2 regions of the Kitasatospora sp. RG8 genome follow, and region 1 is predicted to be linked to the other one. Evidence: predicted binding sites of a transcription regulator. Region 1 holds the regulator's gene; the other holds the start of a gene.
The links. The regulator HspR, encoded in region 1, represses chaperone genes until heat shock. The targets are predictions, from matches to a motif close to TTGAGNNNNNNNNNCTCAA.
Positions count from the first base shown of each region.

Region 2: a site for HspR is predicted at 6,843-6,861, ahead of dnaK (molecular chaperone DnaK). Genes of this name have one in related genera too.

Region 1 is NZ_JAGIYX010000026.1:41,618-57,289, reverse strand. Features, by position in the region: gene J5Y04_RS30505 (alpha/beta hydrolase) at 1-53, opposite strand, end outside; gene J5Y04_RS30500 (hypothetical protein) at 57-458, opposite strand; gene J5Y04_RS30495 (YbjN domain-containing protein) at 656-1,222, opposite strand; gene clpB (ATP-dependent chaperone ClpB) at 1,438-4,065, opposite strand; gene J5Y04_RS30485 (LysR family transcriptional regulator) at 4,194-5,150, opposite strand; gene J5Y04_RS30480 (TDT family transporter) at 5,222-6,322, shown strand; gene J5Y04_RS43705 (LuxR family transcriptional regulator) at 7,048-8,040, shown strand; gene J5Y04_RS30470 (LuxR family transcriptional regulator) at 8,030-9,034, shown strand; gene J5Y04_RS30465 (hypothetical protein) at 9,057-9,683, opposite strand; gene J5Y04_RS30460 (helix-turn-helix domain-containing protein) at 10,474-11,463, opposite strand; gene J5Y04_RS30455 (heat shock protein transcriptional repressor HspR) at 11,673-12,197, opposite strand; gene dnaJ (molecular chaperone DnaJ) at 12,205-13,362, opposite strand; gene grpE (nucleotide exchange factor GrpE) at 13,649-14,263, opposite strand; gene dnaK (molecular chaperone DnaK) at 14,260-15,672, opposite strand, start outside.
Region 2 is NZ_JAGIYX010000003.1:393,922-409,593, forward strand. Features, by position in the region: gene J5Y04_RS07085 (PRC-barrel domain-containing protein) at 1-312, opposite strand, end outside; gene J5Y04_RS07090 (hypothetical protein) at 495-1,385, shown strand; gene J5Y04_RS07095 (BadF/BadG/BcrA/BcrD ATPase family protein) at 1,631-2,644, opposite strand; gene J5Y04_RS07100 (hypothetical protein) at 3,236-3,796, shown strand; gene J5Y04_RS07105 (alpha/beta fold hydrolase) at 3,849-4,709, opposite strand; gene dnaK (molecular chaperone DnaK) at 4,927-6,801, opposite strand; gene J5Y04_RS07115 (DegT/DnrJ/EryC1/StrS aminotransferase family protein) at 7,591-8,715, shown strand; gene J5Y04_RS07120 (NAD-dependent epimerase/dehydratase family protein) at 8,802-9,767, shown strand; gene J5Y04_RS07125 (hypothetical protein) at 9,778-10,863, shown strand; gene J5Y04_RS07130 (polysaccharide deacetylase family protein) at 11,099-11,827, opposite strand; gene J5Y04_RS07135 (SDR family oxidoreductase) at 11,839-12,633, opposite strand; gene J5Y04_RS07140 (hypothetical protein) at 12,942-13,829, opposite strand; gene J5Y04_RS07145 (hypothetical protein) at 14,243-14,458, opposite strand; gene J5Y04_RS07150 (hypothetical protein) at 14,580-15,167, opposite strand; gene J5Y04_RS07155 (hypothetical protein) at 15,232-15,525, opposite strand; gene J5Y04_RS07160 (condensation domain-containing protein) at 15,485-15,672, opposite strand, start outside.

The sequences.
Region 1 (15,672 bases):
TTCGCGGTGATGATGCCGATGACGTCGGCGTCGTAAAGGGTCTTGATGTCCATCGGTTACTCGGCCGCCTTCGCGCTGGAGGGCTTCACGGGGCCCGGGACGACGGTCGTGCCGAAGGGGTCCGGCTCGGCCGGGACCGGGGCGGCCGGGTTCCTCATGCTCGTGTGGACGTCCTTCTCGACCTGGCGGTAGTAGGCGGCCGTTGTGGCGAGCTTGGTGCCGACGTCGCCCATGTCGCCGCCGAGCTTGTCCAGCAGCGTCTTCCAGTTCGTGCCGCAGTTCGTGATGGCGACGGCGGTGAGAAAGCCCCGCAGACCGGTGGCGGCCTGGTTGCACGGCTCGGTGATCTTCGACGTCTCGCCCGGTATGAGACCGCCTGTGTGCTGGGCGCTCTGTCCGCAGCCGTCCAGCTCGGCCGGATTGACCTTGAGCTCCAAGGCCAAATCAGGATCCGACATGTGTTTCCCCCCGTAATTGGGCGCCGCCCGTAGGCGGCGTTCCCCCTGCCCAGAAATGATTACCGTCGGATAGTAATCAGTTGCTCCTTACTGCGATCGGTGGACCGGGCGCCGGCTCGTGCGGCGGCCGGGGACAAGGACGGCCCGCCGCCGGGTGTACCGGTGGCGGGCCGTGCCGTGTGCTGACGCTCGGGGGGTCAGGCCTCGTCGGTGCCCTCGGGGGCCTCGCCGTTGCCCTCCTCGCCCTCGATCTCCTTCTGCAGGCCGAGGCGCTCGACGATCCACTGCTCGAAGCCGACGGCGGCCTGGGTCCAGTTGGCGGTGGTGGTGACGAAGTAGTCCAGGTTCACGCCGGTGCCGACGATCATCTGGGCCTCGCCGATCAGGCGGACCACACCGTCCTCGTGGGTGTGGGTGTAGACCTTGGGCCAGAGGGTCTCACGGTTCCACTCGTCGATGAGGTCGAGCATCTCGGCCTTCTTCTCCAGCGGGTAGGCGCGGTCGTAGAACGCGCGGACCGCGAAGAGCTCCTTCTGCTCGCCGCGGAACATGTAGTAGACGCGGAAGCCCTCCCAGGGGGCGGTGAGGTCGCCCTCCTCGTCCACGACGTGCTTGAGCTGCATCTGGTCCAGCAGCTGGGTCACCAGGGCCTGGTCCGGGACGATGATCGGCGGCGGGCCGGCCGGTCGGCCGCCCTGGCCGCCACCCGGCTGCCCGCCCTGCGGCAGGCCGAACGACGGGATGGACGACGGGTCGATGCTCATGGGGGTCCTCATTCCTCAGTGCACGTGGTGGCCGGCAATGAGGCCGCCCTTTCCACCTCCCATCCTGCCTCATCCGGGCCCGGCCTCACAGGGGTGGCGGGACGGGAAGGATCTTGCCGGAGGGCCTGCCGGGGGCGGCGGACACCGAGGGTGAACACGGCGGTGGGCCGCCCCTCCCGCAGGGGCGGCCCACCGCGCGCCGGGGCACGGGCGAGCTACTTCTCCAGCGGCCCGCGGGCACGGACGGTGAGGCGGTCGGCCTCCTCGTCCCGTTCGACCAGGACGGTGTCGCCGTCGTGCACCTGGCCGGAGAGGATCGCCCGGGCGAGCTGGTCGCCGATCGCGGACTGCACCAGGCGGCGCAGCGGACGGGCGCCGTACGCCGGGTCGTAGCCGGTGAGCGCGAGCCAGTCCCGGGCGGCCTCGCCGACCTGGAGCGTGAGCCGCCGCTCGCGCAGCCGCTCGCCGAGCTTCGCCACCTGGAGGTCGACGATCCGGCTGAGCTCGGCGGTGCCCAGCGGGTCGAAGACCACGATGTCGTCCAGCCGGTTGAGGAACTCCGGCTTGAACGCGGCCCGGACGGTGTCCAGTACCAGGGCCTTCTTCCGCTCCTCCGGGGTGCTCTGGTCCACCAGGAACTGACTGCCCAGGTTGGAGGTGAGGATCAGGATCGCGTTGCGGAAGTCCACCGTCCGGCCCTGGCCGTCGGTGAGCCGGCCGTCGTCCAGCACCTGGAGCAGCACGTCGAAGACCTCGGGGTGGGCCTTCTCCACCTCGTCCAGCAGCACCACGCTGTACGGGCGGCGGCGGACCGCCTCGGTGAGCTGGCCGCCCTCCTCGTAGCCGACGTACCCGGGCGGGGCGCCGACCAGGCGGGAGACGGAGTGCTTCTCGCCGTACTCGCTCATGTCGATGCGGACCATCGCCCGCTCGTCGTCGAAGAGGAAGTCGGCCAGGGCCTTGGCGAGTTCGGTCTTGCCGACGCCGGTGGGGCCGAGGAAGAGGAAGGAGCCGGTCGGCCGGTCCGGGTCGGCGATGCCGGAACGGGTGCGGCGCACCGCGTCCGACACGACCTGGACGGCCTCGGTCTGGCCGATCAGGCGGCGGCCCAACTCGTCCTCCATGCGCAGGAGCTTGGCGCTCTCGCCCTCCAGCAGCCGGCCGGCCGGGATGCCCGTCCAGGACGCGACCACGTCGGCGACGTCGTCCGGGCCGACCTCCTCCTTGACCATGGCGGGGGAGGCGGAGCCGGCGTCGGTGTCGGTGTTCGCCGTGGCCGCGCGCTCCTGCGCCTCGGCCAGCTCGTGCTCGGCGGCCGGGATCTCGGCGTACATCAGCTTGGAGGCGCGCTCGAAGTCGCCGTCCCGCTGGGCGCGTTCGAGGGCGCCGTGCAGGTCGTCGAGGCGTTCCTTGAGCTCGCCGACCCGGTTGAGGCTCTTCTTCTCCTGCTCCCAGCGCGCGGTGAGCACGCTCAACTGCTCGTTCTTGTCGGCGAGATCGCGCCGCAGCCGGTCGAGCCGGTCGACCGAGGCTGGGTCCGACTCCTTCTCCAGGGCCAGCTCCTCCATTCGCAACCGGTCGACGGAGCGCTGGAGTTCGTCGATCTCGACCGGGGAGGAGTCGATCTCCATCCGGAGCCGGGAGGCCGCCTCGTCGACCAGGTCGATCGCCTTGTCGGGCAGGAAGCGGGAGGTGATGTAGCGGTTGGAGAGGGTGGCGGCGGCGACCAGGGCGGCGTCGGAGATCTGCACCTTGTGGTGCGCCTCGTACCGGCCCTTGAGGCCGCGCAGGATGGCGATCGAGTCCTCCACGCTGGGCTCGCCGACCAGCACCTGCTGGAAGCGGCGCTCCAGGGCGGGGTCCTTCTCGATCCGCTCGCGGTACTCGTCCAGCGTGGTGGCGCCGACCATCCGCAGCTCGCCGCGGGCCAGCATCGGCTTGAGCATGTTGCCGGCGTCCATCGCGGAGTCGCCGCCGGCGCCCGCGCCGACCATGGTGTGCAGCTCGTCGATGAAGGTGACGACCTGGCCGTCGCTCTGCTTGATGTCGTTCAGGACGGCCTTCAGCCGCTCCTCGAACTCGCCCCGGTACTTGGCGCCGGCGACCATCGCGCTGAGGTCCAGCGAGACCAGGCGCTTGCCGCGCAGCGACTCCGGGACGTCCCCGGCGACGATCCGCTGGGCCAGGCCCTCGACCACGGCCGTCTTGCCGACGCCCGGCTCGCCGATCAGCACCGGGTTGTTCTTGGTGCGGCGGGAGAGCACCTGGACGACCCGGCGGATCTCCTGGTCCCGCCCGATCACCGGGTCGAGCTTGCCGTCCCGGGCGGCCTGGGTGAGGTCGGTGCCGTACTTCTCCAGGGCCTTGTAGGTGCCCTCCGGGTCCGGCGAGGTGACCCGGCCGCTGCCGCGCACGTCCTTGAAGGCGGCGAGCAGCGCCTTCGGGGTGGCGCCCTGCTGCACCAGCAGGTCGGCGACGGCCCCGCCCTCGGCGGCCAGGCCGACCATCAGGTGCTCGGTGGAGACGTACTGGTCGTCCAGGTCGTCGGCGCGCTTGCCGGCCTCGGTGAGCACGGCCAGGGTGTCGCGGGCCAGCTGCGGGGCGGCGACGGTGGAGCCCATCGCGCTGGGCAGCGCGGCCAGCAGCCGGCGCGCGCCGTCGTCGACCCGGCCGGCGTCCGCGCCGACCGCCTCCAACAGCGGCCTGGCGATGCCCTCGGGCTGCTCCAGCAGGGCGATCAGGATGTGCACCGGCTTGACGTCCGGGTTGCCCGCGGCGCCCGCCTGCCGGATTGCGGCGGACAGGGCGTCCTGCGTCTTGGTGGTGAACTTGCTGGCGTCCACTGCTGGGGTGTCCTCCTTGCTCGTACGTGGATCCCGCGTGCGGTGCGCGGATCCCTGCTGGTGCGTGGGCCCTGGCCGGTGCCCGAACCCTGCTGACTACAGCATGCACTAAGTTGAGTCTATTCCACTCAACTTTCCAAGGTTCGACTTCCGGATGAACGGTTGTAGGGTTCGCGGCCCGGCGAGCGCCGGGTCAGCGTCAGCAGTTCCCGGGCCGGGCCGCTCGGCCGCCGCCCGGCCGGCCAGACCGCGCGCAGCGGGCGCCGGAGGTCCAGCCCCTCCGCCAGCGGCACCGCCACCAGCCGCCGGGTCGCCAGCTCCTCCACCACCGCCAGCTCGCTCAGGCAGACCGGCCCGGCACCGGTCATCGCCGCCGCCTTCAGCGCCGTCGACGAGGCCAGCTGCAGCCGTGGCCGCGCCGCACCGCCGTACGGCGCCAGCGCCATCTCCAGCACCTCCCGGGTGCCCGAACCGGGCTCGCGCAGCACCAGCGGCGTCGCCGCCAGCTCGGCCCCGGTCAGCGGCTCCCGGCGGCGCGCCCAGGGGTGGCCGGGCGCGACCACGACCACCAGCCGGTCGGCGGCCACCACCGCGCCGGCCAGCCCCTGCGGGGTGGACGGGCCCTCGACGAAGCCGAGGTCCGCGTCCCCGGCCAGCACGTGCCCGGCGACGTCCGCCGAGTTGGCCGTCCGCAGCGTCACCGCCGTCCCCGGACTGGCCTCGTGCAGCGCCAGCAGCCAGCCCGGCATCAGGTACTCGGCGACGGTCAGACTGGCCACCACCACCAGCCGGGCGTCCCGCCGCTCGCGCAGCGCGTCGATCCCGGCGTCCAGCGCCTGCGCCGCCTCCACCACCTGGCGGGCCCACTCGACCACCAGCCGGCCCGCCTCGGTCGGCCGGCTGCCCCGGGGCGAGCGGTCCAGCAGGGGGACGCCGATCTGCTGCTCCATGCCCTTGATCCGGGCGCTGGCGGTCGGCTGGCTCACCCCCAGCTCGGCCGCGGCCCGGCCGACACTGCCCAGCCGGGCCACCGCGAGCAGCAACTCGAGGGCGCCGAGTTCGGGGACGCGGGGGGAGAGGGCCATAGGTTCAGGCTATGCCCTCATAGAGCTCCGGCCGCTACCGGAGCCCGGCCGCCGACGGCACGGTGGATTCCATGGCCACCGTGATCGACAGCCCCCGACCGTTCCTGCACGTCCGTCCCGACCTCGCCCAGCTGAGCCCGAACTGGTACGCGGCGGTCATGGGCACCGCGATCGTCGGCAACGGCGCCGCCGCACTGCCCGTCGCGCTCCCCGGGCTGACCGGGTTCGGCGAGCTGATGTGGGGTCTCGGGCTGGCCGCGCTGGTGGTGCTCGGGACCGCCCGGGTGCTCCACCTCACCCGGCACCGGGCCGCCGCCCGCGGCCACCTGCTGGACACCCCGGCCACCGCCGTCTTCTACGGCTGTCCGCCGATGGCCCTGCTCTCGGTCGGCTTCGGCACCCTGGTGCTCGGCTCACGGGTGATCGGCACCGGCCCCGCCGTCGCCCTGGACGCGGTGCTCTGGAGCGCCGGCACCCTGTACGCGCTGGCGGTCGCGGCCGGCATCCCGTACCTGATGATCACCCGGCACGCCGTCTCCCCGCTGGAGGCCAACCCGACCTGGCTGCTGCCGGTCGTCGCCCCGCTGGTCGCCGCCTCCACCGGCCCCGCACTCGTCCCGCACCTGCCGGCCGGCACCCCGCAGCAGGCCATGCTGTACGGCTGCTGGGCCCTGTTCGGGGTCGGCCTGCTGGCCACCCTCGCCATGCTGCCGGTGGTGCTCACCGGACTGGTGCACAGCAAGATCCCGGCCCTGGCGCTCACGCCGTCGCTCTTCCTGGTGCTCGGCCCGCTCGGCCAGTCCACCACCGCGGTCCACCAGCTCGCCGACGCCGCCCGCCCGGTCACCCCCCAACTCGCCCCCGCCGCCCTCGCCTTCGCCGAGCTGTACGGCGTGGCCGTGCTCGGCGTCGCGATGCTCTGGCTCGCCGTCGCCACCGCCGCCAACCTGCGCGCCCGCCGGGCCGGGATGGCCTTCGCGATGACCTGGTGGGCGTACACCTTCCCGATCGGCACCTGTGTCACCGGCGCGGCCGCGCTCGCCCGGCACACCGGCTTCGCCGGGTTCACCGGGCTGGCCGCCGGGCTCTTCGTCCTGCTGGTCGCCGCCTGGGCCGTGGCCGCCGCCGGCACCGCGGCCGGGCTGGCCGGCGGGCGGCTGCTGGCGCGCTGACCGGGCGTCGGCCGCCGCGGGGGCGGACGGCCGCCGGCGCGCCGGGTGGCGGCGCACGGTCGGACCACGGGCGGGCCGGTCATCGGGCCCGCCCTTCCGTACCGAATGACCGGACGGTCGGACTCCACGGGCCGACCCCCGTGACCAGCGGTTTTGCACACGGGCGGCGCATCGCGCGGGAACCCGCTCCGAGCGCCGGATGCAGGTTCCTGCAATTGCGAGAACATGCACTCGGGCGGCACTTGTTCACCGGCCGTCACGCTGTGAGGGTGGAGCCACGCCAGGTCGTCCGGGCAACCGCAGCCCGATGGTGGTGACTTGCTCTTCAGAACTGGATGCTCACGGCACGTCCGTACCTGCATATCGGGGGGAAGAGCGCCGGCCGGACGCCATGTGTGGTGATGGCACCCGGGACCGGAGTCGGCGAGGCGTTGCTGCTCCGCCTCGCCGGAAGCGCCTAGACATTGGCGTGGCACCGGCGGCCCCCGGCCTCCCGGCGTGCGACGGCACCCGGGACCCGGGGGTCCGCCGGCTCGCAGTACCGTGATCGCGTGCTGCGCGCGGTGCTGGGATCATGACCGGCAAGCGGGCGGGACACCTGGCGGCCGCGGCACCTGCGTACCCGAAGCACCGACTGCGGGGCACGCGCCCCCGCGTGCGGACCCAGAAGCACAGACCGCGAAGTACAGGCGTATCCGAGATCCATCCGGCAGGGAGTGTTCGAGGTGACGGCGGACCCGACGGCCGCTCCGGGCATGGCCGGGTCGTCCGGTGAGCCCGACGACGAGGCCCGCCGGCTCTACCTGGCCATCCTCGACGCGGGCGGCCGCATCCCGTCCGCCGACGTCGTCGAGGGCGACCGCGGCGCACTGGGCCGGCTCGTCGACATCGGCCTGCTGATGCCCAACCCCATGGACGCCTGCTACACCGCCGTCAGCCCGCGCTCGGTCAGCGACCGGCTCGGCGCCGAACTGCTCAGCGAGGCCACCCGGCTGCTCGTCCGCGCCGAGAACCTCCCCGGCGCCCTCGACTCCCTCACCCGCGCCTACGACGCCATGCCCCGGCCGCCCGAGCGCTCCGGCGGCGCCGTCTACATCGAGGGCCACGTCCACATCCGCCACCGCATCTCGCAGCTGGTCTCCGACTGCCGCACCGAGGTCCTCACCGCCCAGCCCGGCCACCGCCCCGCCGAGGCGCTGAAGATCGCCCTCATGCAGGACCTCCAGCTCCTGCAACGCGGTTGCTCGCTGCGGACCGTCTACCAGCCGGTGGCCGTCTCGGCTCCCGCAGCCCTCGCCTACGCCGACGAGGTCACCCGGCACGGGGCGCTGATCCGCATCCTGGACGAGCCGTTCCAGCGGATGTTCGTCTTCGACCGCTCGGTCGCGGTGCTCTCCACCAACGAGGACCACAGCACCGCCGCGTTCATCACCGACCCGGCCGCGATCGCCTTCCTGGTCAACTCCTTCGAACGCGACTGGGCCCGCGCCGACGCCCCCGACTGGACCGCGGCCCACGCCAACGGCCCCACCCGCGACACCCCCGACCGGGTCGGCCGGCTCCTCGCCCGCGGCCTCACCCAGCGCGCGGTCGCCACCCGGCTGGGGCTCAGCGAACGCACCGTCGCCGCCCACATCTCCCGCCTGCGCGACCGGTACGGCGCGCAGACGCTGTTCCAGCTCGGCTGGCTGATGAGGGGCGGCCCCGATGAACGGTGAAACCGCCGTCGCCGCGTCCGCCGGGCCCACCGCCGCCGAACAGGCCCTCTACCTGGCCGCCGTCGCGGCCGGCGGCCACCTGTCCGCGGCCGCCCTCACCCCGGCCGACGGCCCCGCCCTGGCCGGCCTGCTGGACCAGGGCCTGCTCGTCCCGGCCGCCGCCGACTACCGAGCCTGCGCCGGGTACACGGCCGCCGGGTACACGGCCGTCGACCCGCGCTCGGTCAGCGACCGCCTGGGCGCCGAACTCCGCACCGAGGCAACCCGGTTGCTCGTCCGCGCCGAACGCCTCCCGGCCGCTCTGGACGACCTGATCCGCGCGTACGACGCCGTGCCCCGCCCGGCGGTCCCGCTGGAGGCCGTCCACATCGAGGGCACCGCCGGGATCCGGCAGCGCATCTCCGAGCTCCTCTCCGACTGCACGGAGGAACTGCTCGCCGCCCAGCCAGGGCCCCGGCCGGCCGCCGCCCTGCGGATGGCGATGCCCCAGGACGTCGCGCTGCTCAAGCGCGGCTGCGCGATGCGCACCCTCTACCAGCCGCTGGCCGTCGCCGACCGGGTGGTGGTGGAGCACGTGCGGTCCATGGCCGGACACGGCGCCGAGGTCCGGGTGCTGGACGAGCCGTACCAGCGGATGCTGGTCTTCGACCGCTCGGTGGCGGTCGTCCCCGCTGCCGACGACGAGACCAGGGCGGCCTTCGTCCACAATCCCGCGACGGTCGCGTTCCTGGTGGCCCTCTTCGAACGCGACTGGTCCCGGGCCGCCCCGGTCGACCACCCCGTGACCGCCACCACCGCGCACCCCACCACCACCCGCGTCGGGCACCTGCTCCGTCAGGGCCTCACCCAGCGCACCATCGCCACCCGCCTCCACCTCAGCGAGCGCAGTGTCGCCGCCCACATCGCCCGCCTCCGCCGCCGTCACGGCGCGGAGACGCTCTTCCAGCTGGGCTGGCGGATGCGGGAAGCCCGGACGGGGGAGTCCGATGCGTGAACTGCCGTGGTGCGAAACGCGATCAGCCGGTGGCGGCGCTGCTCGGCCAGTAGCCGCTCCGGCCGACGGCCGGGGGCTGCTGACGGGGGACGGTGAACTGCTCGCCGGGGGCGGTCCAGAAGCCCTCGCGCAGCGAGAGCGCCATGCCCGCCCAGTCGAGGGCGGTCTCCACGGTGTGGTGGAGGGCCTCCTGCGACCAGGTGTCGTCGAAGACGAGCGGCAGCACGGGGGCGACCTGCTCGATGGTGGCGATCAGCGGGTTGTGCGTGATCGCCTCGTCCACCAGCAGGACGATCGGCTTCCGCAGGGCCGAGGCCCAGCCGAGCTCCAGGCTGACCCCGGCGGAGAGCGGCGCGCCGACGTACGCGAAGACCAGGTCGGCGGACTGCAGCGCGCGGAAGTCGGAGGGGACGCGCGGCTCGGGGGCCCGGCCGGCGATGGTCCAGGCGTCGCTGTGGTGCGCGCTGTACACGGCGGCGCCGCTGCGCAGGAGCGTGGTGCGAAGCGTCGTCAGCCGCGTCCGGCTGGCCAGGGTCACCACACTGTCCGCCGGCCCGGTCAACCGCATCAGCGGCGCGGCCAGGAAGACTCGTGCACGCCGGCCCTCAGGGGCCTGGCTGTCGTGGTGACGCAGGTAGGGCTCGGTCATTGTCGACTCCGGGGGAAGGCCGACCGGGGAAGATGCGGTGCCGGTGGGCGCTGCGGTTGGTTGCTGCTTCAAAGATTCTGAAGTCATCAGACTGATATTTGACGGTACAGCGGCAACTCTGCTTCGTCCGCCGGACCATCGGGAGCGAACTGATCGTCTATCAGTGCCGACGGCTCCGTCCAGCGTTCCGCCCTGTCATCTGGATGCCTGGCATAGAGATGACGCTGCCTGCGCCGTAGGGGAGATGACACCGTAGCGTGCCGTGCGGCATCATGTGGACGCCAGTGCTATAAGTCCAGCTCGCGGAGCTTGAGAAGGAGGGATGGGTCCGTGTCTCGTATGTACCGACTTGTCCGTAAGGCTGTACTGTCCGCCGTTGTCGGCGTTTCCATCTTCGCTGTCGGCGCTCTCGGCGCGGGTTATGCGGGTGCCGAGAGTGTGCCCGGTCAGGGAACCGGGTCGACGACTCAGGCCCTGGCCGACGATTTCCACTGGTGAGATGACGATGCATTGAGTGCTCGCGAATTGCCCGGCCCGGCCGAAGAGGTGCGGGGCTAGGCGGTTTCGCGGGGTGACTCGGGTCGAGGTCGCGCGGCGACCGTCCGCCGTTGGTGCTGCTTGAACGAGGCGCCGCCCGTGTGGGCGGCGGTCCGGCCGTGGGGCCGTCCGGGGAAGGCACCTCCCCGGGCTCGGGCCTGCGCGGGTGCGGACCGCGGGCGGCACGGCCAAGCCGGCGAGGAATCGTTTCTTCCCGTGTCCGGAAACTTCTGCACGCCAGTGGCGTCGGCGCTCAGGCGGTCGTCCCGGAGGACTGCCCGAGGACGTAGCCGAGCTGGAACAGCGAGTCGACGTTGTGCTCCTCGCGCATTTCCGCGATGTGCCGGGCCAGCGTGCGTTCGCTGATGCCGAGCCGGCGCGCGATGACCCGGTGGTTCGTGCCGGCCAGCAGCAGGTCGATGATCGTGTGCCTGAGCTGCGAGACGACCTGCTGCGGGATGGTGCGGTCGCCGTCGAAGTCGAGCGCCCGGCTCCAGTTCCGCTCGAACACCTCTTCCGCGAGGTAGTTGATGACCGCGGAATCGTGGACGAAAGCGGCGACGTGGTCGCCCACCACCGGAATCACGGCGAGGCGCCGGTCGACGATCAGGAGCCGTGTGTAAGGCTCGTCCAGGGTCCTGAACTGCCAGCCCTCTTTGGCCAGCGTGGATACGTAATCCCTGGTCGGTTGGTGGTGCCGGGTGCTGGCGTTGTAGATCGTCCGCATGGACGCGCCATGGCGGATTATGTCGAGATCGCGTTGGATGAACGAGGTCAGCAGTTCCGAGGGGCGCGGCCCGCCGGGCTGCATTGCGAGCCCTTCGGTCATTCCGCTCGCCATCGCCTGCTGAACCCGTTGATTTATGAGTGCCCGGCCCTGAACGTATTCAATGGGGCCGCCGCTTTGGTCGGGATTGTGGAACGCTTCCGCCAGCTCGCCCAGGTCGCCGGGAATTGCCACGGCACGGGCCAGCAGATCGAGCGCCTGGCGCTGCCAAGTCGAGCTCAGACTGGCGGCGAGTTTCGCGGGATCGGCGGCGAACAGCGAACCCGGCTCGTCGCTGTCCGATATGAGGAGGCCGAGCTCCATCAACTCGTCGAGGGCGGCGGCCTCGTGCGGTGTGCAGCTGCCCCGGCTGAGCCGGCCGTCCTCGTTCAACGCCTTCAGGTAGAGCGCGCGGGCGTCTGAGGACAGGATCGGTGAGCGACTGTGGTTGTGCACCAGCTGTTCTCGATCACTCACTTTCGGCTCCTTGTCGTCGACCGGACAAGTCAACGCGACTGAAGTCCGCTGCCCAGGGATCTTAAACGCAGAGCACGATCCGGCGCCTGGCTCACAAGGACGGACGGATCGTCCGGCGGTCGCCCTGATGCAGCACTCTCTCATCAACACCCAGCCGCCGGCACCCCCCGTTCAGGAGGGAACCGGCGGCAGGGGCCGTCGTGGCCGGGTCAGCGCTTCGGGCGCCAGACGACCAGGGCACTGGACTGGGTCGGCGGCTGGTAGGGCACCAGGTCGCGGCGGTACGAGGCGTGGATGGTGGCCTCGCGCTGCTGGAGCGTGGTGGCGGCGCCTTCGAGGGAGTCGGCGAGTTCGGCGATGCGGGACTGGAGGGCGGTGACCTGGTTCTCCAGCTCGATGATCCGCTTGATGCCGGCCAGGTTGATGCCCTCGTCCTGGGAGAGGCGCTGGACCTCGCGCAGCTGCTGGATGTCGCGGGCGGAGTAGCGCCGGCCGCGGCCGGCGGTGCGGTCCGGGCAGACCAGGCCGAGGCGGTCGTACTGGCGCAGGGTCTGGGGGTGCAGGCCGGAGAGCTCGGCGGCGACCGAGATCACGTAGACCGGGGTGTCCTCGGTGAGGACGTACTGCGGCGGCGGGGCGGTGCGGCGGGCGCGCGGGGCGCCGCCGGGGAGACCCTCGCCGACCCCGGGGCCGATGGGGCCCATCGGGCCGAGGGGGCTGCTGTCGGGGATCATCTGGTCGTCACGCTCCCTTCGCCGCCTTGAACAGGGCGGCTCGCGGGTCGTCGGAGGCGGTGGCCTCGCGGTACTGCTCCAGAGCCGTCAGCGCGTCGCCGGTGACGTGCTGCGGCACCAGGACCTCCACGGTGACCAGGAGGTCGCCGCGGGTGCCGTCCTTGCGGGTTGCGCCCTTGCCGCGGGCCCGCAGGGTGAGGCCGTTGGCGCTGCCCGGGGGCAGCTTGAGCTTCACCGAGGGGCCGTTGAGCGTCGGCACCTCGATGGTGCCGCCGAGGGCGGCTTCGGGGAAGGTGACCGGCACGGTCACCGTGAGGTTGTCGGCCTTGCGCCCGAAGACGGGGTGCGCGTCGACGTGCACGGTGACGTAGAGGTCGCCGGCCTGGCCGCCGCGCTCGCCCTGGGCGCCCTTGCCCTTGAGCCGGATGCGCTGGGCGTCCTGGACGCCGGCCGGGATCCGGACCTGCATGGTGCGGGCGGAGCTGGCCCGGCCGCTGCCGTGGCAGTCGGTGCACGGGTCGTCGACGATCATGCCCCGGCCGCGGCAGTCCCGGCAGGGCTCGGAGAGCGCGAAGGCGCCCTGGCCGCGGCTGACGGTGCCGGCGCCGACGCAGGTCGGGCAGACCCGGGGGGTGGTGCCGGCCTTCGCACCGGTGCCGCTGCAGGTGCGGCACGGGGCCTGGCTGGTCATCCGGAGCGGGACGGTCGCGCCGTCGACGGCCTCCTCGAAGGAGAGCGTCACCTCGGTCTCGACGTCGGCCCCGCGCCGGGGCTGGGGCTGGCGGCCGCCGCGGTTGAAGAGGCCGCCGAAGACGTCGCCGAGACCGCCGCCACCGCCGGGGGGGCCGCCCTGGCTGCCGTTGAAGAGGTCACCGAAGTCGAAGCTGTAGTTGCCGCCGCCGGGGCCGCCGGAGCGGAAGCCGCCGTTGGCGAAGAGGGTGCGCGCCTCGTCGTACTCCTTGCGGCGCTTCTCGTCCGAGAGGACGTCGTAGGCCTCGGAGATGTCCTTGAAGCGCTCCTCCGCCTTGCTGTCGCCCTTGTTCGCGTCGGGGTGGAACTCGCGGGCCAGCTTGCGGTACGTCTTCTTGATCTCGGTGGCGGAGGCGTCCTTGGGCACGCCGAGGACCTTGTAGTAGTCCTTCTCCACGTAGTCCTTGCCGCTCATGCGCCCACCTCGCTTCGCTCGGCAGCCGCTTCGCGCAACACGCCCCGATCACCGATTCGCTCGCTGCGCTCGCTCATGCGCCCACCTCGCGGCGCTCGGCAGCCGCTTCGCGCAAAGCGCACCTTTCGGCGATTCGCTCGCTCCGCCCGCTCATGGCTGCCGCCACCTCCCACGATCCATAGTCAATGTGCTGTCAACAGGCAGGGGCGTCCTGCCGTCGACGGAGACGGCGCTGCGGAGCCGGCCGTCGTACTGGACGACGTACGACTCCGCAGCGCACGGGTTGTCAGCTCTCCGACCCACCGTCGGCCTTGTCGGCGTCCGAAGCCTTGTCGGCGTCGGGCGCGGCGGTGGTCTGGGTGCCCGGCTGGGGCTCCGCGACCGCCACCATCGCCGGGCGGATGATCCGCTCGCCGATCCGGTAGCCGGGCTGGAGGATCTGGACACAGGTGTCCTCGGTGACGTCCGAGGAGTAGCTGTGCATCAGCGCCTCGTGCATGGTCGGGTCGAAGGGCTCGCCCTCCTTGCCGAACTGCTGGAGGCCCAGCTTGGCCACGACCGTCTCCAGGGACTCGGCGACGGACTTGAACCCGCCCGTCACCTCGCCGTGCTCGCGGGCCCGGCCGATGTCGTCCAGGACCGGGATCAGCGACTCCAGGATGTTGGAGACGGCGATCTCCCGGACCGTCAGACGGTCGCGCTCGACCCGCTTGCGGTAGTTCTGGTACTCGGCCTGGAGACGCTGGAGGTCGGCCGTCCGCTCGGCCGCCTCGCGCTTGGCGGCGGCGAGCTCGTCCCCGCCGGCCGAACCGGCCGCGGCGGCCTCCTCGGCAGCCTTGATCACGGCCTCCTCGGCGGCGGAGTCGTCGCCGGGCTCAGCACCCTGCGGCTTCTCCGTCATGCCGCACCGCCCTTGGGCTTCTCGTCGTCCACGATCTCGGCGTCGACGACGTCGTCGTCCTTGGCACCGGCGGCGTCACCGGCCGGGGCGGCACCCGCGGCGTCGGCGTTGGCGTAGAGCGCCTGGCCGAGCTTCTGGGCGGTGGTGGAGACCTTCTCGGAGGCGTCGCGGATGGCCGCGATGTCCTCGCCCTTCAGGGCCTCCTTGAGCTCGCCGATGGCGGTCTCGACCTCGGTCTTGACGTCGGCCGGGAGCTTGTCGGCGTTGTCGGCGATGAACTTCTCGGTCGAGTAGACGAGCTGCTCGGCCTGGTTGCGGGTCTCGACCGACTCGCGGCGCTTGTGGTCCTCCTCCGCGTACTGCTCGGCCTCGCGCATCATGCGCTCGATGTCGTCCTTCGGCAGCGCGGAGCCGCCGGTGACGGTCATCTTCTGCTCCTTGCCGGTGCCGAGGTCCTTCGCGCCGACGTGCATGATGCCGTTGGCGTCGATGTCGAAGGTGACCTCGATCTGGGGCAGGCCGCGGGGGGCCGGCGGGAGACCGGTCAGCTCGAACATGCCGAGCTTCTTGTTGTACGCGGCGATCTCGCGCTCGCCCTGGTAGACCTGGATCTGCACGGACGGCTGGTTGTCCTCGGCCGTGGTGAAGATCTCGGAGCGCTTGGTCGGGATCGTGGTGTTGCGCTCGATCAGCTTGGTCATGATGCCGCCCTTGGTCTCGATGCCGAGGGACAGCGGGGTGACGTCGAGCAGCAGGACGTCCTTGACCTCGCCCTTGAGGACACCGGCCTGGAGCGCGGCGCCGATGGCGACGACCTCGTCCGGGTTGACGCCCTTGTTGGCGTCCTTGCCGCCGGTCAGCTCGCGGACGAGCTCGGCGACGGCGGGCATGCGGGTCGAGCCGCCGACGAGGACGACGTGGTCGATCTCGGAGAGCGAGATGCCGGCGTCCTTGATCACGTTGTGGAACGGGACCTTGCAGCGCTCCAGCAGGTCCGAGGTCAGCTGCTGGAACTGGGCCCGGGTGAGCTTCTCGTCCAGGTGCAGCGGGCCCTCGGCGGAGGCCGTGATGTAGGGCAGGTTGATCGAGGTCTCGGAGGACGAGGACAGCTCGATCTTGGCCTTCTCGGCGGCCTCGCGCAGACGCTGGAGGGCCATCTTGTCCTTGGACAGGTCGACGCCGTGGCCGGCCTGGAAGACCTTGACCAGGTGGTCGACGACCTTCTGGTCCCAGTCGTCACCACCGAGGTGGTTGTCACCGTTGGTGGCCTTCACCTCGACGACCCCGTCGCCGATCTCCAGCAGCGAGACGTCGAAGGTGCCGCCGCCGAGGTCGAAGACCAGGATGGTCTGGTCGTCCTTGTCCAGGCCGTAGGCCAGGGCGGCCGCGGTCGGCTCGTTGACGATGCG
Region 2 (15,672 bases), on a different contig from region 1:
GTCGAGCTTGTAGTGCGCGAAGACCTCCGGTTCGTTCTCGGCCGGCAGGACGTCGTCGGTGCCGATCGAGGGCGCCTCCTTGACCAGGGACTTCGGGAACGCCACCCGCACGTACCCCGGTCCGAGCACGGCGCCGTCCAGCGGGACGAACACGAGCCGGTGCCGCGAGGGCAGGCCGACCGTGACCGTGGCGAAGAACGGCTGGTCACTGGCGGTCTCGACGTAGACGGATTCGAGCGTGCCGATCCGGCGGTCCTTCTCATCGACCACGGCGTGGCCACGCCACTCCCTGATGTCCGCCGACCCGATCATCACGTCCTCCCATCACCGGCCCGTTCAGTCGGCGCTGTCCGGGACTACCCATCCATCGTGCTCCGGTCCGCCCCCGCCCGCCCGGCGGGGCGGCCGGCCGCCGGAGAGCGTCCGGACGGGGTGCACACAGCGGCAACAGTGCGGCCGGCCCGGCCCCCAGCCGGGCCCATAGAGTCCGAGCCATGTTGAACGGGGTGGGAGCGCGAGAGCTCTACGAGGGCCTGCTGGAACACGAGGGACCGGAGCCGTACCCGGACGTCGTCGTGCCGTGGCTCGACCGGGCCCGGGGCGGATACCGCGCCGCGCTCACGGTGGCGGCCGAATGCAACGGATGGTGGACCGCGAAGCGCACCGACGCCGGCGTCCTGGGCCTGCACCGACAGCTCTACGCCCTGAGCCGGGTGAGCGACCTCCTGCTGCTCGGCCGGCAGCACTCCGACGATCCGGTGGACATCGCCCCACCCGGACTCGCCTTCCCGGACCACGAGTACCTCGGGCTGTTCGGCGCCCTCGGCATGACACCGTCCGGGGCCGGGGCCTTCGACCCGCTCCTGCACGAGATCGTCGAGGTCGAGCAGGCCGACGACCCCCGGTCACCGATCGAGATCACCGGGACGCTCTGGCCCGGGCTGATCCTCGGTGACCTGGTGTTCGGCCGGGCGGGCGTCCGGGTCCGGGCCGGTGCCGACCATGCGCAGCACGGTGTAGCCGACCGCTCGCCGCTGTACTGGAGCTTCCGGCGCCGCCACCGGCCGACCGTCGACCTCTCCCAGGGCTGGGGCGGCAACTCCCAGTGGGGGACCAGCCTCCGGCTCGACTACCGGACGCCGGCCGGCGACCGGCTCAACGTGGACGGCGACCGCCCGATCGACGGCAGCACGGAACCGGACCCCGACCACCCGGCCAACCTCGGCCCGGAGGAGCGGCTGCTGACACCCCGCGAACGCCGCGACCTGCTCCGCCACCGCTGCCTGCTCCGCACGCCCGAAGCCGCCGACGAGCTGGCCGGCCTCGCCCCCTGGGAGAAGGACCTCATGCCCTTCCGCTGGATCCTCCCCGCCGACGAGGAGTGAGCGGCACCCGTCAGGCCTTCCGACCGCGGAGGTGGCACCTCGGGCCGTCCGACCGTGGAGGTGGCACCGACCGGGCGTCGGGTGGGCCCGGGCTCCGGGGGACCCGGGCTCCGGGGGACCCGGGCTCCGGGGGACCCGGGCTCCGGAGGGCGGCGGCGGGCGACGGCGGGCGGCGGGCGACGGCGGGCGGCCTGCGTGCGCGTGCAGGCCGCCAACGCGCTGGAGGCCAAGGAGCGCGCAGGACGTCAAGGCACGCGCAGGACGTCGAGGAGGGGTGGATCGACCGGCCAGGGCAGACCGGTGGCCGCGGTGGCGGCCAGGCGGAGGGCGCCCAGGAGGGGCGGGCCGTCGGGCCGCTGGAGGTGGGCTCCGGGGAGGCGGGCGGCCAGGGCGGCGTGGGTGGCCCCGCGCAGCCGGGCGAGCCGGAAGAGGCCTCCGGTCAGGGCGAGCCGGGGCTCCGCGAGCCCGGCGGCGCTGGCGGCGGCCGTCGCGGCGGCGACGACCTCCTCGGCGGCACGCCGCACGATCCCGTCCGCGACCGGGCAACCGCCCTCGGCCGCGGTGGCGACGTCCGGGGCGAAGGCCGCCAGCAACGCGGCGCGGTCGGGGCGCGGCTGGAGTGCGGCGGGCAGTCCGGCCACCGGGCCGTAGCGTCGTTCGGCCGCCGCCAGCAGCGCGGGCGAGCCGCCGGTCCGCCCGTCGTAGGCGCGCAGGGCCGCCTCCAGGCCCGCGCGCCCGATCCAGCCGCCGCTGCCGCAGTCGCCGAGCAGTTGGCCCCAGCCGTCGGCACGCCGCCAGCCCGCGTCCGGGTGGTGGCCGACCGCCACCAGGCCGGTGCCGGCCGCGACCACCACACCCGGCCGAGTGCCGAGCGCGCCCGCGTACGCGGTGACGGCGTCGCCGGCCAGCACCAGCCACTCCGCCCCGGTCGCGCGGGCCAGCGGACCGGGGAGCCCGGCCGCGAGGTCGCGGCCGAGCAGCGCCATCCCGGTCGCGCCGACGGCGACGGCGCCGATCCGCGCGCCCGCGGGCAGCCCGGTGACCAGGGCGTCGAGGGCGGGGAGCAGCTCGGCGAGGAGGGCGTCCGCGTCATGGCCGGCCGCGCCGACCTGCGCGGCCGCGGCGATGTCCCGCGTCCGCGCGCCGGCGAGCCCGGCGGGCCAGGTGCCCGGCGCGAGCGCGAACCGGATCCCGGATCCGCCGACGTCGATGCCGACCACCCAGCGGCCGGCCTGCGGGTCGGGGTCGTCTCCGGACATCGTCAGCGCCCCTCGGCCACGGTGCGGTCCGCCGGCGGCAGGGAGTGCGGCAGGGAGTGCGGCCGCCCCCTCGGCCGGCGCCCGGGGCGGCCTGACGGTCAAGGCCTGCTCCGAGGTCCCGTCCACGGCGTCCTCCCGCTCGGTGGGGCTCGTCCACGTCGTCCCGGGACCTCCCCGCGGGCGGCCTCGGCAGCCCGCGGCGCGCCGACCCCGGGTGTGTCCGAAGTGTGCCACCACAGCCCCGGGAAGGGGGACCCCGCCGCGCACCGCGGAGCCGTCCAGGGGCGGACGGAGGGGCGCACCGAGCTCGCCCCCGGCCTGCCACGGCCGCGGCAGCAGCGCCGCCTCGCACCGGCGGACCGCTGCGCGCGGTGCTCCGGCAGCGGCCTCTTCGACGGGCCGTCCCGGACTTCGGCGGTCGGGTCAGGACGGGCGGCGTGCGACAGGGGCGCATCGGCTCCACGGGCGACCCGCGGGGACGGCGCGGCGTCCTCGATGCTCGCCGCGCACCCCGGAGAAGCCCGCCCGGGCGACCCTGACGACGGATATGCTTCCGGCGATTCAGGAGATCGGGAGCGATCCGGGGGTGCCATGGACCGGCCGTTGCTGTTCCTCGATGTCGACGGCCCCCTGAATCCCTACGCCGCGGAGCACGGGAGACGGCCCGAGGGCTACACGACCGTCCGCATCCCGCGGGAGGACGGAGCCGCCGGGGATCCCGGGAGGCCACGTGCCCGCATGCGGCCGGAACGGATGTGGCTCGACCCCCGTCACGGGCGGGCCCTGCTGGCGCTGGACTACGAGCTGTGCTGGGCCACGGCATGGATGAATGACGCGAACAGGTGGATCGGACCCGTGCTCGGCCTGCCCCGTTTGCCGTTCGTCGACTTCGGCGAAGCCCTGCTCAACGAGCGTCCCGACGGCGTCCATTGGAAGTCCGGGCCGTTGGTGGCGTACGCCGACGGCCGCCCGTTCGCATGGGTGGACGACGAGCAGGGCGACGCGGATCACGCCCACGTGGCGGCCGGCCACGGCGCACCCGCGCTCCTCCATCACGTCAATCCGCGGACCGGCCTGCGGCACGACGACTTCGCCGCCCTCGCCGCCTTCGCTGCGTCCCTCCATCCGCCGCGGGCCGGCCTCTCGCCCTGACGGCGTCCCGGCCGACGCCCTGGTCGGCGTCCCGGACGTGCCTCGACGTGCCTCAGCCGGCGTCGAGGAACTCCGCGACCAGTCCGGTGAACCGTTCCGGCTCCTCCGCCCACGGCCGGTGGCCGGAGCGGGCCAGGACCTTCAGTCGGCTCGCGGGGTGGCAGGCGGCCACCGCGCGCGCCGGTGCGGTGCCGATCATGCCGTCCGAGGCTCCGGCCACCACCAGGACGGGAGTGACGGCGGCGCCCAGCCGGGCGATCCGCCCGGGCAGGGCGGCTCCGGCGGCCGAGCCGGCGTAGAAGGCCTCGCGCAGCCAGGGCAGGGTGACGGCGTGCTCGGGCCGGTACTCGGCTCGGCGCCGCTCGTCCCAGACGTGCCAGAAGAACGGCACGATCCGGCGCTGGAGTTCGGCGAGTGCGACGCCTTCGTGGCCGCCCTCGGCGAGCAGCCGGTCGGCCTCGGCGGCATCCGGGTACCAGCTCTCGCCCGCGCGGGCGGCGCGGAGGGCGGCCAGCTCGGCCGGGTCGGGCTCGCGGCCGGCCCGGCCGACCGGTGCGACCAGCACGGACCGCCGGACCAGGGCCGGGTGGGCGGCCTGGTACTCCTGGGCGGTGAGGCAGCCGGCCGAGTGGGCGAGCAGATCGATCCGGTCCAGTCCGAGGTGGCGGCGGAGCGCCTCCACGTCCCGGGCCTGTTCGACGAAGGACACGGTGGAGCGGTCGGCCGGCACCTCGGAGCGCCCGGTGGCACGGGCGTCGACCAGGACCAGCCGGCGCCGGCGGTCGAGACCGCCGAGGTCGCCGAGGTAGCGCACGTCCATCCCCGGACCGCCGCCCAGCACCACCAGCGGGTCGCCCTCTCCGGTGAGTTCGTAGCTGATCCGGGTGCGGTCGTACGAGGAGAAGCTCGGCATGGCGGAAACGATCACACGCCCGCCCCGGCGCTGTCATCACCGTTCCGCATAGTGGTCCAGACCATTCGACGCCGGAGGGGCAGCGCAACCACGCCTTCTACCGCTCGCTGGGCTTCCTTTCCTACGAGGAGAAGCAGATGTCCGACTTCGGCCTGGCCCGGGTCCGGACCAGCTGACCGGCCCGAGCCCGATGCCGTGACGCCCGGCCCGGCCCGGCTCAGCCGGCCGGGCCCCTCGGCCTCTCCTCGTCCACGATCTCGGCGTCGACGACCTCCTCCTCGCCGTCCGGCGCGGCCGCGGTGTCGTCCGACGAGCCGGATGCGGGCCGGGCGCCGGCACCGGCGGAGGCCTGGGAGTAGATGGCCGTGCCGATCTTCTGCGCGACGACGGCCGCCCGTTCCATCGAGAGCCGTACGGCGGCGGCGTCCTCGCCCTTGAGCTTCTCCTTGAGGTCGCCGAGGGCGGCCTCCACCTCGGCCTTGACGTCGCCCGGCACCTTGTCGGGGTTGTCGGCCAGCATCCGCTCGGTCGAGTAGACGAGCTGCTCGGCCTGGTTGCGGGTCTCCGCGGCCTCCCTGCGCTGCCGGTCCTCCTCGGCGTGCTGCTCGGCGTCGCGCATCATGCGCTGGATGTCGTCCTTCGGCAGCGAGGAGCCGCCGGTGACGGTCATCTTCTGCTCCCTGCCGGTCCCGAGGTCCTTCGCGCCGACGTGCATGATGCCGTTGGCGTCGATGTCGAAGGTGACCTCGATCTGGGGCAGGCCGCGGGGCGCCGGCGGCAGGCCGGTCAGCTCGAACACGCCGAGCCGCTTGTTGTACGAGGCGATCTCGCGCTCGCCCTGGAAGACCTGGATCTGCACGGACGGCTGGTTGTCCTCGGCCGTCGTGAAGATCTCCGAGCGCTTGGTCGGAATGGTCGTGTTCCGCTCGATCAGCTTGGTCATGATGCCGCCCTTGGTCTCGATGCCGAGGGACAGCGGGGTGACGTCGAGCAGCAGGATGTCCTTGACCTCGCCCTTCAGCACGCCCGCCTGGAGCGAGGCGCCGACCGCCACCACCTCGTCCGGGTTGACGCCCTTGTGCGGGTCCTTCCCGGTGAGCGACCTGACCAGCTCGGTCACGGCCGGCATCCGGGTCGAACCGCCCACCAGGATGACGTGGTCGATGTCGGAGACCTGGATCCCGGCGTCCTCCACCGCCTGGTGGAACGGCCCCTTGCAGCGCTCCAGCAGGTCGGCGGTCAGCTGCTGGAACTGGGCCCGCGTGAGCGTCTCCTCCAGGTGCAGCGGACCGTCGGCGGAGGCGCTGACGTAGGGCAGGTTGATGCCGGTCTCGCTCGCGGACGAGAGCTCGATCTTCGCCTTCTCCGCCGCCTCGCGCAGCCGCTGCGCCGCCATCTTGTCCTTGGCGAGGTCGATGCCGTGGCCGTTCCTGAACTGCTGCACCAGGTGGTCGACGACCTTCTGGTCCCAGTCGTCACCGCCGAGATGGGTGTCGCCGTTGGTGGACTTCACCTCGACGACGCCGTCGCCGATCTCCAGCAGCGAGACGTCGAAGGTGCCGCCGCCGAGGTCGAAGACCAGGATCGTCTGGTCGTTCTCCTTGTCCAGCCCGTACGCGAGCGCCGCGGCGGTCGGCTCGTTGACGATGCGCAGCACCCTCAGCCCGGCGATCTCGCCCGCCTCCTTGGTGGCGGTGCGCTGGGAGTCGTTGAAGTACGCCGGGACGGTGACGACGGCATCGGTCACGTCCTCGCCCAGGTAGGCCTCGGCGTCGCGCTTCAGCTTCTGGAGCACGCGGGCGGAGATCTCCTGCGCGGTGTAGCGCCGGCCGTCCACGTCCCCCGCCTCGGGGAAGCGCCACGCTGCGTCGCCGACGTGCCGTTTCACCGAGCGGGCCGTGCGGTCGACGTTGGTCACCGCCTGGCGCTTCGCCACCTCGCCCACCAGCACCTCGCCGCCCTTGGCGAACGCCACCACCGAGGGCGTGGTGCGGGCGCCCTCCGCGTTGGGGACGACCGAGGGTTCGCCACCCTCCAGGACGCAGACGACGGAGTTGGTGGTACCCAGATCGATTCCGACCGAGCGAGCCATCGCTGGCCTCCCTTGGGTACGGCCCCACCGGACCGTGGGACTTGAGCCGGACCGTGTCAATTGTCGCTCCGCCGTGGGCGCCGTGCCCGCCCCCGGCCGACCAACCACGTCCCGGCTGCGGCTCCGGCTCCGGCTCCGGCTCCGGTTCCGGTTCCAGGGGGACGTGCGACCGGCCGGGGCAGACGCGCCGGAGGAAGGCCCACCGGCCCAGGCGGTACAGGAATCCAGGCGGTACAGGAATGTGGCCATGGGGGAGCAGACTCCTTCGAACGACGTTCGGCAGGTGCGTGCGGCGGGCGCACCCGTCGGCCGGCCGGCCCGGGTCTCCCGCAGCCCGGCCATCCTCGGCCGCCGGAGGGCCCCGCGTCGTCATCGCTGCGCAGGCACTTCGCGTACTGCGTGCGCAGTAGCGGACCCACCCGAACGATGCATCGCCGGCCTCCCGCGGGAGGCCCGGTCCTCCCCCACCGGAGGGAGTCTCCGGCCCCGGCAACAGCGCCCCGGGCCCCGCCGGCGCGGACCCGCCGTACAAGCAGACCCGCCGTACAAGCGGACCCGCCGCACAACGAGGACCCGCCGCACAACGGCGGCCCACCCGGCGGCCGGATGCCACGCCCGCCGGGCAGCGGGGCGGGCCCGGCGGGCCCCGGGTCACCCGGCCGGGCGGTGACAACGGGCCGGGGTCGCCCGGGCGAAGTAGCGTGATGTGCCTGGCCCGGCCGTTCTGCCCGGTCCACCCAGGAAGTACCTGTCAGATCCCCTGTTCATCCTGCTGCCGGAGGAGGCCCGATGGGCGTTCCACCCGCTCGCATCGTCTTCGACGAGAGCGACCGTTCGGCCGTCGCGGACGCGGTGACGGAGATCCTCGCCACCGGCGCGCTGACGCTCGGCCCGTGGACCGAGCGCTTCGAGCAGGCCTTCGCGGCCGAGCACGGCGCCACCCACGCGGTCGCCGTCGCCAGCGGCACGGCGGCGCTGGAGATCGTCCTGCGAACCGTCGACGTCCGCGACCGCGACGTGGTCGTCCCGGCCGTCACCTTCTACGCGACCGCCGGGGCCATCGTGCACGCGGGCGGGCGGCCGGTGATCGCCGATGTCGACCCGGCCACCCTCGCACTCGGCCCCGAGACGCTGGAGGCGGCCCTCACCCCGGACACCGCGGCCGTGGTGCTGGTGCACATCGGCGGGCTGATCACCCCCGAGGTGGACGCCCTGCGCGCGATCTGCGACCGCCGGGGCATCCCCCTGGTCGAGGACGCAGCGCACGCCCACGGCAGCAGTTACGCCGGGCGCTGCGCCGGGTCGTTCGGCCTGGCCGGCGCGTTCTCCTTCTACCCGACCAAGGTCACCACCAGCGGCGAGGGCGGCATGATCCTCACCGAGTCGGCCGAGCTGCGCGACGAGGCCCGGATCTACCGCGACCAGGGCAAGGGCTCGTTCACCACCAACCACCACGTCCGGTTCGGCGCCTCCTGGCGGATGAGCGAGTTGAACGCCGCCGTCGGCACGGTGCACCTGCGGCGGCTCAAGGAGTTCGTCGAGACCAGGCGCCGGGTCGCCCAGCGCTACGACGCGGCGCTCGCCGGCCTCGACGGCCTGCGGCCGGTGACGGAGCCGGCCGGTTCGCGCAGCAACTACTACAAGTACGTGGCGCTGCTGCCGCCCGGCGTCGACCGGGCCGCGTTCAAGCGGGCGGTGGCCGAGGAGTACGCCGTCCGGCTCTCCGGCGAGGTCTACGACCTGCCGCTGCACCTGCAACCGGTGCTGGCCGCCTACCGGCGGGGCCCGCTGCCGGTCGCCGAGGACCTCTGTGCCCGGCAGATCTGCCTGCCGGTGCACTCCGACATGACCGAGGACGAGACCGACCGGGTGATCGAAGCCGTCACCGCCGTCCACCGCCGTCTCGCCGGCTGAGGCGCCGGGCGACGGCCGCTCGGCGGCGGCCGGCGCCCGGAGGAACGCGACCCAACGAGCCGGCCCACCGGACAAGGAGAGAGAACGTGCGCGTAGCCGTCACCGGGGGATGCGGATTCATCGGCTCACACGTCGTGGACCGGCTGCTGGCGGCCGGGCACGAGGTGCTCGCGGTGGACACCACCGACAAGTACCTCAACCCCGGCGCGGAGTTCGCCCGGATCGACATCCTCGACCTGCCCGCGCTCACCGCGGCCCTGGACGGCAGCGAGGTGGTCTTCCACCTCGCCGCGATGGCGGACGTCGAACGCGTCGCCGCCGACCCGGTCCGGGCCGTGCGCACCAACATCGACGGCACCGAGGCCGTCCTGGAGGCGGCCCGGCGGAGCGGGCTCAGCCGCACCGTGCTGGCCAGCACCGTCTGGGTCTACGGCGCCGCCCTCGCGGAGGCGGGGATGGACAGCGGAGAGCAGGAGCTGGACGAGCACGTGCCGATCGAGCTGGAGCACAGCGGGCACCTGTACGTCGCCACCAAGCTCGCCGCCGAGATGCTGGTGCACAGCTACCGGGAGTTGTACGGGGGGCACTTCACCATCCTGCGGTACGGCATCCCGTACGGGCCCCGGATGCGGGACGAGCTGGTGGTCGCCCGGTTCGTGCAGGCGGCGCTGGCCGGACGGCCGATCACCATCGCGGGCGACGGGCGGCAGAGCCGCAACTTCGTCTACGTCGAGGACCTCGCGGACGCCCACGTCCGGGCCCTCTCCCCCACCGCCGAGGACCAGACGTTCGCGCTGGAGGGCTCGACCGCGATCTCGGTGCGGGACATCGCCGACACCGTCGACCGGCTCCTCGGGCCGGTCAGCATCGAACACATCGAGGCCCGGGCCGCCGACTACGACGGACGCCGCATCTCGGCCGCGCAGGCCAAGCGGCTGCTCGGCTGGTCGCCGCGGACCAACTTCGCGGACGGGGTGCGGCGGTACGCCGACTGGTACCGGGACGAGGCCGCGCCGGCCCCCGCGCCGAGACCTGCGTCGGGCTCCTCCTGAGGCGGGGCCCGTGCCGCACGCGCTGCTGGTCTCCGGCTCGCTTGGGCAGGGCCACGACGTGATGGCCCAGGCCTGCGCGGACTCGCTGCACGAGCGCGGGTGGACCACCGCCACCGTGGACGCGATGGCGCTGCTCGGGCAACGGGCCGGCTCGGCGGGCGAGTTGGTGTTCCGGCGACTGCTCGGCCTGCCCGGGCTCTACGACGCCTTCCACTTCTCGGCGCTGCGGCCCGGCGCCCGGATCGCGCTGCTCGCCGACGCGGCGGCGCGGACCCGGCTGGTGCCGGCCCTGCGGGAACTGGTCGCGGAGCAGCGGCCGGACCTGGTGGTGTCGGTGTTCGCCACCGCGACCTCCGCGCTGAACGGGCTGCGGGCGGACGGCGGGCCCGGCTTCCGCCACCTCGTCCTCTGCACCGACGTCACACCGCACCGGCTCTGGGTGCAGGACGGCACCGACCTCTTCCTGGTCACCTCCGAGGTCGCCGCGTGCGCGGTGCGGCGCTACCGGCCGGACGCGGCGATCGCCGTACTGCCGGCGCCGCTGCGCGAACCGTTCTACCGCCCGCCCGGACGGGCCGAGGCCCGGGCAGAGGCCGGGGTGCCGCCGGACGCGCGGTGCGTGCTGCTGATGTCCGGCTCCTGGGGGCTCGGCCCGCTCGCCCGCACGGCGGCCTCGCTCGCGGACGCCGGACCGCACGTGCTCGCCGTGGCCGGCCGAAACCGCGAGCTGGAGGCCCGGCTCCGGCGGGCCGCCGGGCGCCGGCCGCGCCTGCACCCGTTCGGGTACACCGACCGGATCCCCGCGCTCATGGCCGCCGCCGACCTGGTGGTCACCAGTTCCGGCGACACCTGCAGCGAGGCGCGGGCACTCGGCCGCCGGCTGCTCCTGCTGGACGTCGTCCAGGGCCACGGCCGCGACAACCTCCAGCACGAGCTGGAGCTGGGTCATGCCGACGTGACGTCCGCCCGGCCCGCCGAGGTGGTCCGCAACGCCCTCGCCGCCCTGGAGCGCCCCTCGCCGACCCCCTCCCCCGGTGCCTCGCCGGCCGGGTGGCGGACGGGGTTCGCGGCGGCGCTGGAGCGGGTCGGCCTGTAGCGGGTCGGCCTGGCGCGGGTCGGCCTGGCGCGGGCCACCGGCCGGTCCGGGCCGGGCAGACCGGCCCGGCTCAGGTCGCGGCCTGAGGCGGGTGAGGCTGAGGCGAGTGGGGCTGAGGCGGGTGGAGTTGAGGCGGGTGGGGCTGAGGCAGATCGGCCCGGCTCAGGTCGGCCTGGCGCGGGCCGCGTTCGGCCGCTGCAGGGGGCGGCGGGCCGCGTGAGGGCCTGCCGACGCGCTACGGCACGCCGTGGTCGCACAGCGGGCCGAGGGTCAGGCCGTGGCTGCGGCAGTGGTCGGCGATCAGGGGGAGGGCCCCGAGGGTGGCGCGCCAGGAGCCGGGCGCGGAGGTGCAGTCCGAGTCGTGGAGCAGCAGCGTGGCACCGCCGGTGAGGCCGGGGCGGGCCGTGGCGTGGACGGACTCCGCGGTGGCGTGGCCGGTCCAGTCCCTCCCCCAGGCCGTCCAGAGGACGGTGCGCAGGCCCAGGCGGCGGGCGGCGAGGGCCGGGCCGGCCGTGCGGACGCCGTAGGGCGGGCGGTACCAGCGGGGCACGGCGCCGCAGATCCCGGTGACCGCCTCGGCGGTGCGGCGCAGCTCGCGCAGATCGCGAGCGGGCGCCGGGTACCACTGCTGCCGGTGGTACCAACCGTGGACGGCGACCTCGTGGCCGCGGGTCACCAGTTCGCGGCCGAGATCCGGCGCGCGTTCCAGCATCGTCCCGAGCAGGAAGAAGGTGGCCCGGGCGCCGATCGCGTCGAGGGCGTCGAGGATGTCCGGGGTGCTGCCCGGGTCCGGGCCGTCGTCGAAGGTCAGCGCGACGTGGCGGGGTCGGGTGCCGTACCCGGCGGTGCGGCGGGCGACCGTCCGGCGCACGGCGGTCAGGCGGACGGCGGCCGGGGCCAGGTGGAGCAGCTCGACGCCCGCCACCGCCAGGGCGGCCCGGCGGACGGTCACGGTCCGGTGCACCGGCGCCGGCCTCAGCCGAACCGGGCGGCCATCCGCCGGAACGCCCCCGGTGCGACGCCGTGGATCCGGGCCGGGAGACCGAGCCAGCGCGGCACGAACGGACGGTCGCAGGCGGTGGTGAGAGTGCTGAACACGGCGTCGGCCACCAGCTCGGGGGTGACCGGGCGGGGGCGTTCGCGCTGGTAGGGGGTGCCGCGGCGGGCGAAGAACGGGGTCTCGACCGCGCCCGGCAGAACGATCCGGACGCCGACGCCCGTCCCGCGCAGCTCGTACCAGAGGCTCTCCGCGAACATCGCCAGCCCGGCCTTGGTCGCGGAGTACGCCGCCTCGTCGCGGACACCGACCTGGCCGGCGATCGAGCCGAGCAGCACGATCCGGCCGCGCCGGCGCTCCAGCATGCCGGGAAGGAGGAGGCGGACCAGGCGCAGCGGGGCGGCGAGGTTGACCTCGATCATCCGGTCCAGGGTGTCGGTGGGCGTCTCGGCGAAGGGACCGCGCCAGCCGAGGCCGGCGCTGGCCACCAGCGCGTCCACCCGGCCGGCGGTCGTGAGGGCTGCTTCGGCGAGGCGCTGCGGGCCGTCCGGTTTGGCGAGGTCCTCGGGCAGGGCCCGGCCACCGGTGCGGGCGGCGACGGCGTCCAGGCGGGCGCGGTCGGTGCCGGAGAGCAGCAGCTGCCAGCCGGCCGTTCCGAGGCGGGCCGCCGTGGCGGCGCCGATGCCCGAGGAGGCACCGGTCACCAGGACCACCGGTGGGTCGGCCGCGGGGCGGCGGGGCTTCCGGAGGGGTTGGTGGGCTTCGTCCGTCATGGCTCCTGCCGCTCTGTGCGCGCCGCGCCGTCGACCGGTCCGGCACGTCCGTCCGGGAGGTGTCCCGGAGGCGTGTCCGGCGCGGTGTCCGGCGCGGGTGTCGGGCCCGGTCCGTCCTGCACGGTCCGTCCTGCCGTTCGCCGGCTGTGGTGAATTGCCCGGCAAGTCACCTTCGCACGGCGAGGCCCTCCGGGCGACCGGGCGTCGTCGGGGTCACCGGCGCCGCACTGCCGCGGTCACCGGAGGCCGTCGGGGTCACCGGGCGCCGCACTGCGGCGGTCACCGGGGGCCGCGACGCGGTCGGCGATCTACCGGGGCGGCAGTGCGGCTTCGGCGGCCTCGTCCGCGGCCGGGCGGGTGGCGGGGCCGACCTCCGCCTCCACCTCCCCGAAGCGGGAGAGCACGAAGGTCCCGCCGACCGCCACCGCGAAACCGGTCAGCGCGCACCAGGCGTAGCCGGGGCGCGCCGCATCGCCCAGTGCCGCCACGCCGACCAGCGCCGGGCCGAAGGTCTCGGCGACGGTGCCGGCGGCCGTCGCCGCGGTGACCGTGCCGCGTTGCAGCGCGAGGGCGTACGCGAGGTAGCCACCGAGCCCGCCGACGGCGAGCGCGTACGCCGCCGGGTCGGTGAAGACGCCGGCCGGGCCGTCGATGTTCAGGACCCGGACGGCCAGGCTGGTCACGCCGAACCCCACGCCGGCGAGCAGGCCGAGGCCGGCCGCGGCGGCGTTGCCGGTGTGCCGGGCCAGCACCACGGTGAGCAGCAGCATCAGCACCGTGGTGGCCAGCAGGGCCCAGTGGAAGGCGGGCGGGGCGTGGTCGCGGCCCTCGGGGCCGGAGGCGAGCGCGAGCAGGGTCAGGCCGACCACCACAGCGGCGATCCCGGCCACGTCGCCGCGCCGCAGGCGGGCGCCGAGCAGCCGGGCGGCGGCGAGCGCGGTGACCGCCAGGCTGGCGTTGGTGACCGCCTGGACCAGGAAGAGCGGCAGGGTGCGCAGTGCGACGATGCTCAGCACGAAGCCCGCGATGTCCAGGCCGGTGCCGAGCAGGAACTGCCAGGACCGGACCAGCGCGGCCAGCAACCCGACCCGTACCCGGTCGGCCCGGGGCGCCGACCGGGCGCCGCGCGCCTGGAAGACCGAGCCGAAGCCGAAGCAGACGGTCGCGACCAGCGCGGTGGTGAGTCCGAGCAGCATGGCTCTCCCAGCCTCGGGGGCAGGATCCACCACCAGTCTCTGCCTGCGCGGCTCGGCCCGCACCGGAGGCGGGCGGGTGGCACGGCGGGTGGGCGGGTGGGCGGCGGCGAAGAACGGGCAACCGGCCGGCCTCACGGGTCCGCCGGGCCGGGCCGGGTGGACGGGCGGGTCGACGGGCCGACTGGGCCGGTGCACGAACCCGGTGGGCCGGTGGACGGTCACCGCCCGACCGGACGACGAGAGGGTGCCCCGCAGGTTCCCCCTGGCACCTGCGGGGCGGTGGTCGCGTTCCGGCTGGTCGTCCTCCCCGTGGTCGTGGTCCTCGCGTCGTGGTCGTGGTCGTCGTGGTCGTGGTCGTCGTGGTCCGGCTGGTCGTCTTCCTGGCGGTCGCGTTCCGTAGGCACCGGCCGCTGTCAGGAGCCGACGACCGGCGGGCCCTCCCCGGGGCCGGGGCCGGGGTGGAGCTTCGCCGCCACCAACCCCCGGGCCGTCTCCGCGGCCACGGCGGCGGCGACCTCGACCGCCTTGTCGACGCCCGCCCGGACCGCGGCCTCGACGGCCGCCGGGACGGCGGCCTCGGCCGCCCGGGTGCCGGTCACCACGGGCGCCACCGGTACGTCGGGAACCACGGGCACTACGGGTACTTCGGGCGCTTCGGGCACGGGCCTCTCCCCTCGTCGGCGGGCCGCCCCGTTCCGGGGCCGGTGCGGCACCCGGGCTCACCCGGGCCCCGCACCGCGGTGGTGACCGCTAGCCGGCGGCGACGGCGGCCGCGGTCCGTCGCAGCCACCTCTCGTCCAGCGGTTCGACATCGTTGAAGTAGCCCATCAGCTGGGCGTAGACGGCCAGATCGACCATGGCCGACTGGACGCGACGGAGCGCGGTCTCGGCGCCGGGGTACGGTGCCGCCTGGAGCCACTCGGTCATGAGGGCCGCGGTCCGCAGCACGCGGCCACGGTAGTCGTGACAGACGGCGAGGGGGCCTCCGGCGGTGGTCGGTGCGACCAGTTCGGACCAGCACTCGCGGTTGCGCGGCACCCGGCCGCTCGCCACGCCGGACTCGTAGAGCCGCTCGTAGTCGAGGTCCTGGTACCAGGTGACCGTCTCCGGGGCCAGGGTCCCGGAGCCCAGCAGGACGGCGACCTCGCCCAGCAGGCCGCCGGCCTGCCGCAGCCGCTTGTCCGCCGAGGCCACGTAGACGGCCGCGGTGCCCGGCCCGTCGCCGTGCTCGATCAGCTCCAGTGCCTTGAAGACGTCGCCGGTGGCGGCGAGGAGTTCGAGTCCCGCGCTCTGGGCATGGTGCCTCTTCTCGCGGCGGGCCTCGCTGCTCAGCTTCATCGCCGTATTGCAGACTTGAGACATGGGTGCTGCCTCCTCCCGGGGCAGGGGTGCCGTCGGCCGGCTACGAGCCGACCAGGGTGGACGGACTCTCGGCCATGCCGAAGATGTTGATGACGGCCAGCGACTGCCCGTAGGAACGGAGGCGGTCGAACCGCGTGATCGACCGCCAGCCGAAGTGCTGCCATTCGACGGGGTTCCGGTCGGCGGCGGCGGGGTCGAACTCCCTGAGTTCGGCCAGGAAGGCCCTGAGTTCGGCGATGAACCGGCCGAAGGCGGCTTCGTCCCCGTGCTCCTCGAAGGTGCCGCCCCGCCCCTCACGGAGAGTCGGCAGTGGGGCCGACGATGTCCGGATCACGGCCGGCACCCTCGGCGGTCACCGGCAGGGTGCCCCACGCGATCGGGCCGGACGGGCGGGGGCCGGTGGCCGTGTGCACGACGTAGTGGTGGGGGGCCATCGCGGTGTCGCGGCCGGGGATGGCCGCGACCACGGCCCGGTGGGCCG